2 regions of the Paenibacillus sp. FSL M8-0334 genome follow, and region 2 is predicted to be linked to the other one. Evidence: riboswitches for the same ligand, from Rfam matches in the RefSeq annotation. Region 2 holds a riboswitch; the other holds the start of a gene.
What was found. Region 2 has a riboswitch for ZMP and ZTP ahead of purT (formate-dependent phosphoribosylglycinamide formyltransferase). Riboswitches for the same ligand answer to the same signal wherever they lie in the genome.
Positions count from the first base shown of each region.

Region 1 (3,088 bases), on a different contig from region 2:
GGAGGCATGTCTTGATGACCAGCCTGCTAATTGCCGTGTTCCACATGATTTTGCCAATGCTCGGGATGATGGCTGGCCGCTATATGGGCCTGCTGCTCGGTCAGGTGACCGGGTTGGCAGCGGGCGGGCTGCTGGCTCTGCTTGGGATGCATATGATCTATAATGCCTTCCGCGGCGGCGGACAAGTGATGAAGCCTACCGCCTGGTTCGGAATGCTGCTGTTCTCCCTCAGCGTCAGCATGGATTCGTTTTCCGTCGGCCTCTCGCTCGGGATGGTTGTCAACGATATGGTGCTGATTGCGCTCAGCTTCGGCGCCGTTGGCGGGCTGATGTCCGTGCTTGGACTGACAGTGGGACGGCAGGTAAGCGGCAGACTGAGCGAGTATGGCGAGATGCTCGGGGGCATTATTTTGTTTGTGTTTGGTTTGATGTTTATCTTTTGATAGAATACTGGGTAATAGATACTTCGGGAGGTGGGGGTCGTGAAACATATTTTATTCGTCTGCACCGGGAATACGTGCCGTAGTCCCATGGCCGAAGGGTTGCTGCGCAAGCTGGCCAAGCAGCGTGGAATCGAGCTTGAGGTTCGCTCTGCCGGCGTTGCGGCGGTAGAAGGGATGCCGATATCACGGCATGCGGAATCGGTGCTGAAGGACCAGGATATTCACGATCAATTCTATTCCAAGCCGCTCACGGGCGAACTGGTCAATTGGGCGGACTTGGTGCTCACGTTAACGCAGTCCCATAAGCAGTATGCGATCCGCCAGTTCCCTGATGCTGCGGACAAGACTTATACCCTTAAGGAATATGTGGAAAATGACGAGCGGGTGCTCGGCGATCTGAAGGAACAGGACAGCCTGTACGTGTCGATGGAGCTTGCCAAATCGCTGGGCAATGACATCAGCGACGCGGACAGGGAGCGGCTGATCGAGCTGCGGCAGCGCATACCGAGCTTTGACATCTCCGATCCGTTCGGCGGATCCCGAGAAGAGTATGAAGCGACAGCTGCGGAAATCCGCACCGCTATATTCCGGCTGCTGGACAAGCTGGCGTCCTCGGACCAGAATCGGGCTTGATCCGATCATCGGATGTTCGTCTCATCCTGCGTTCTCATCAGGCCCTACATTTTTTTGTTTATTGTTAAAGATGCGTGATGGTGGCGGTGAGGTTTATTTGGGGCCTTATTTATGAAATGTTGTCAGGCGCCTGAGGCGCGAAAGCAGTCTGGTTTATCATCAGGGCATCGCGCAAAAGGCGCTTGCCTTTCATCTGCAATTGCTTTAAGATGAAGGGGAACCTAAAGATCCGGTGTAACTGGCGACGAAGTGGATGAAACCACGATGGAGCATCGGATGATACGGCCGGTCGCCTGGGCAAAGAGCATTTAGTACACTATCGGTGTGCTGACTGCTCTTTTTTCGTCTTTTGCGCGGAAATTGCGGTATAATGAAACAAGCTTAGTCGCAAAAGCGAACATGAATGAGGGGGTTATTCATAGATGAAGGTAGCACTCGGAACAGATCATGCTGGGATTCGCTTGAGAGAGGAAATTGCCAGCGTCATTACCGGTCTCGGGCATGAGGTCATCGATCTCGGATGCGGCTGCACGGATTCCGTCGATTATCCGGACTACGCGCTTCCGGTCTGCGAGAAAGTCGTATCGGGCGAGGCGGATCGGGGGATATTGATATGCGGAACAGGAATTGGCATGAGCATTGCTGCCAACAAAGTGCCTGGCATCCGGTGCGCATTGACGCATGACGTATTCTCCGCCAAGGCGACCCGCGAGCATAATGACAGCAATGTGCTGGCGCTCGGGGAGCGAGTCATCGGTCCGGGTCTGGCAGCAGAGATCGTCACCGCCTGGCTGACTACGGAATTCAGTCATGGCGAGCGTCATGTGGGCCGTGTTGACAAGATCAAGGCGATTGAAGAGCGGTATTTGAAGCGTTAATCGTCCGGTGACGGAATCGAGCAGGGCGCTGAATCGCATCCCTTATAGGTTTGGGGGCTTGTGCGCAGCTGCTTGTCCGGCAGATCAGCGGTATGAAAGGAGACGATCGACTTGAGTACATCTTCGAACATTTCTTTCAGCGAACAGACAGCGGCCATCGTCCGGGAATTGGCCGAGGCGGCGAAGCTGGGTCCGGGCAAAGTGCTGGTGGTCGGTGCGAGCACCAGCGAGGTGGCTGGTCGGCGAATCGGCACCGGCGGTGCGGTGGAGACGGCGGAGGCACTGTATCAGGGCATCGCGGAAGTCCAGGCGGCGTTCGGTTTCGCAGTGGCCTTTCAATGCTGCGAGCATCTGAACCGGGCGCTGGTCATGGAGCGTGAGCTGCTGGAGACGCTGGGCCTGAATGAAGTGGCTGCGGTGCCGGTTCCCGGAGCTGGCGGCTCAATGGCGGCCTACGCCTACCGGAAGCTGAACGATCCTTGTCTCGCGGAGCGGATGGAGGCCCATGCGGGCATCGATATCGGCGAAACCTTGATCGGCATGCATCTGCGGAGTGTGGCGGTGCCCTTCCGCCCGAGTCTGAGGTATATCGGCGAGGCGCGTGTGAACGCGGCCTATTCCCGGCCGAAGCTGATCGGCGGCCAGCGGGCGGTGTACCAATTGGAGTCTGAGGGCGGCTCGGCCCTTTGTGATTAATTCGATGAGACGCTTGGTGTACAGCTGCGCCTGACATGAGGTGCGGACACAATAATCTACAATATGGGAGGATTCGAATCATGATGGAACACTTGCGGAAGAATGACCCAGCGGTGCTGGAAGCGATGGACCTGGAGCTGAAGCGTCAGCGCAGCAATATCGAGCTGATTGCCTCGGAGAACATTGTCAGCGAGGCGGTTATGGAAGCGATGGGCTCGGTGCTGACCAATAAATATGCGGAAGGGTATCCTGGCAAACGCTATTACGGCGGATGCGAGCGCGTGGATATCGTAGAGGATATTGCGCGCGATCGTGCCAAGCAATTGTTCGGTGCGGATCATGCCAATGTGCAGCCGCATTCCGGAGCTCAGGCCAATATGGCGGTATATCTGGCGGCGCTTAATCCAGGCGATACCGTGCTCGGGATGAATCTGGCCC
Region 1 is NZ_JBBOCH010000001.1:2,736,812-2,739,899, forward strand. Features, by position in the region: gene MKX64_RS11945 (manganese efflux pump MntP) at 1-443, shown strand, start outside; gene MKX64_RS11950 (low molecular weight protein arginine phosphatase) at 483-1,076, shown strand; ZMP/ZTP riboswitch at 1,301-1,382, shown strand; gene rpiB (ribose 5-phosphate isomerase B) at 1,499-1,954, shown strand; gene MKX64_RS11960 (TIGR01440 family protein) at 2,066-2,650, shown strand; gene glyA (serine hydroxymethyltransferase) at 2,731-3,088, shown strand, end outside.
Region 1: another riboswitch for ZMP and ZTP. It lies ahead of rpiB (ribose 5-phosphate isomerase B); the one in region 2 lies ahead of purT (formate-dependent phosphoribosylglycinamide formyltransferase).

Region 2 (3,088 bases):
TAATATGGTAAAACGTTTAATGCAGAGAGCGGTGTCTGAATGAAACAAGAAGTCAGCATTGTGGATGTGGCCAGGGAAGCGGGCGTATCGATCGCTACCGTATCCAATGTTGTGAACGGAAAAGGCCGTGTATCCACGAAGACGATACAGAAGGTCAGGAAAGTGATTGATGAGCTCGGTTATACTCCGAACTTGCCTGCACGCAATCTGAAAACAAAGAGAACGGATCTGATCGGGGTTGTCGTTCCGACCATGAAGCCGGGGCGGTTGCAGGATAATCCGTTCTATTGGGATCTGCTTGCCGGTGTAGAGGAGGGAGCGCGGGACCGCAGCTTCCACATTATATTGACCGGGATCGACGAAGCGACGGAGACGTTCTCGTTTGTGAAGGAGCGAAGGCTGGATGGATTGATTGTCGTCGGGACGAACGAGGGATCGCAGGCGGTGCAGCGGGTTACGGGGCTCGGGGTGCCAGCTGTTTTCATCGACAGCTATTTGAAGGATAGCGGACTATACCAGGTGAATCTGGATGATCGGCAGGGCAGCTACCGTGCAACCTCGTACCTGATCGAGCAGGGTCATCGCCGCATTGCGCTGCTGATCGGAGATATTCCGATGGAGCGGATCGCCTACTACGGGGTGCTGCATGAACGTTGGCTCGGTTACCGGGATGCGCTGGAAGAGGCTGGTATCCCGTATGATCCGAGACTCATGATCAAGCTTCCGACCTCGCTGGCAGGCGGCTATAAGGCGGCCGACCAATTGGTGGAGCTGCCTGATGTGACGGCGATCTTCTCCTTCTCGGATGTCAGTGCGATGGGGGTTCTGAAAGGGTTGAAGGAAAAAAATAAAAGTGTGCCAGGCGAGTATTCGGTGATCGGCTTTGATAATCTGTTCATGTCAGAATATACGTCACCGTCACTCACAACGGTGTCGCAGAACATTATTGAGAAGGGGCATGCGGCGGTCCGCATGCTCCTGAATCAAATCGACGGGGAGCCATTAAGCGAGCGCCGCATCGTGCTCCCAGCCGGCCTCGTTGTGCGGGAGACAACCGGCCCGGGTCCACATCAATCGTCAGAATGATCCTGCACCTACCTAAGGATTAGGCGCCGCCTATCTGCTGGATTAAGCGATGGGTGTGCCGTTTGGAACAGCGGTGTCGGGAGCGAGCAGAACGACATCGCCTTCCTCGGGAACGCCACCGAGTACAAGCACTTCGGACTTGTAGCCGGCAATTCGTCTTGGCGGCAGGTTCACCACAGCGGCGACCTGACGTCCGATCAGCTCTTCCGGGTCATATCTGCGGGTAATCTGCGCTGAGGATTGCTTGATGCCAAGCTCGCCGAAGTCGATGGTCAGCTTGATGGCCGGCTTGATGGCCTCGGTAAAGAATTGGGCGGTTACTATTGTGCCAATGCGGATATCCAGCTTCATAAAATCGTCGATGGTTGCAGTCATGGATCGTACGCCTCCCTTAAAGATCTATAAGTTGAATTAAATTTAGGATCAAGACCACCTGAGTGCTTAATAAGTGCATGGTGGCTCTCCAGCCTCTTAGCGGAGTTATTCTCCCTTAGTTCAGGGATGCCCCTGATCAAACGGGATAATGGTGCTAAGCCTGCAGGCAACGATTCCGCTTCCCCCATTATATAAGCGATCATGGCTGGCGGCAAAATTTTCGCAATCATTGCAATTTCATGAAATATTCAGTATGATGTTGCTGACAAATGACAAGCTCGATGTGTAACTGGCGAAGCATGGGGAACCATGAGGGAGCACATCCGGTTAGAGCAGCCGTACGCCTGGGCAAGGTAAGGGACATTGGGTACCCTTGCCTTTTTTTGTTCTTTAACCATGATAACAAGCGGAAACTACATAGTAGAAGGAGAGCTGCAACCTTATGTTCAAAACGAAGAAACTGCTGCTGCTAGGCTCTGGCGAGCTTGGCAAAGAAGTGTTGATTGAAGCCCAAAGATTGGGTGTGGAGACGATCGCGGTCGACCGTTACGAAGGTGCGCCGGCGATGCAGGTAGCTCATCGTCATGTGGTGATTGACATGCTGGATGCCGGGAAGCTGAGGGAGGTTATTGAACGCGAGCAGCCCGATCTGATCGTGCCCGAGATCGAAGCGTTGGCCACATCCGAGCTGGTGAAGCTGGAGGAGGAAGGCTTCCGCGTCATCCCGACTGCGCGAGCGGCCAAGCTGACGATGGACCGTGAAGGGATACGCCGTCTGGCGGCGGAGCAGCTGGGGCTGCCTACGGCAGGGTATCGCTTTGCCGATACGTACGCTGAGTTTGAGCAGGCCGTTCGTGAAATGGGCTATCCGTGTGTTATCAAACCGCTGATGAGCTCTTCGGGCAAAGGACAAAGCGTCTGCCGGAGCGAGAAGGATATCCGGACATGCTGGGAAATTGCAATGGAAGGCGGCCGGGTTCAGAACGGGCGTGTCATCATTGAGGAATTCATTCGGTTTCAGTCGGAAATTACATTGCTGACCGTCCGTTCCGTGAGCGGAACCAGCTTCTGTCCGCCGATAGGTCATATCCAGGAAAACGGGGACTACATCGAATCATGGCAGCCTCATCCGATGAGCGAACGACAGCTCGAAGAAGCAAAATCGATCGCAAGAGCGATTACCGATGAGCTGGGCGGGTACGGCTTGTTTGGCGTTGAGCTGTTTCTGGCCGAAGATAAGGTCTACTTCAGCGAAGTGTCTCCGCGTCCGCACGATACGGGCCTGGTGACACTGGCAAGTCAGAATCTGTCCGAATTTGCGCTGCATGTTCGCGCGATTCTCGGCTTTCCGGTTCCGGAGATTGAACTCGTGGCGCCAGGTGCGAGCCGGCCGCTGAAGGCGCCGGAGGAGCTGGATAATTATGCGATTTGTGGCGTGGACAAGGCGCTGGCCGTTCCCGGCACGCAGGTGCGAATTTTTGGCAAGCCTGTAACGAAGGTGGGCCGCCGGGTCGCGGTGGCCTTATCGACAGGCGAGACGACCGAGCAAGCGCGTGAGCGGGCCGCTCAGGCACTGGCGGGTCTTGTAGTGGAGCAGGCATAAACATCCGGTAGGGCCGGAAGTCTC
Region 2 is NZ_JBBOCH010000002.1:1,457,967-1,461,054, forward strand. Features, by position in the region: gene MKX64_RS20855 (LacI family DNA-binding transcriptional regulator) at 40-1,086, shown strand; gene csaA (chaperone CsaA) at 1,129-1,461, opposite strand; ZMP/ZTP riboswitch at 1,737-1,818, shown strand; gene purT (formate-dependent phosphoribosylglycinamide formyltransferase) at 1,904-3,064, shown strand.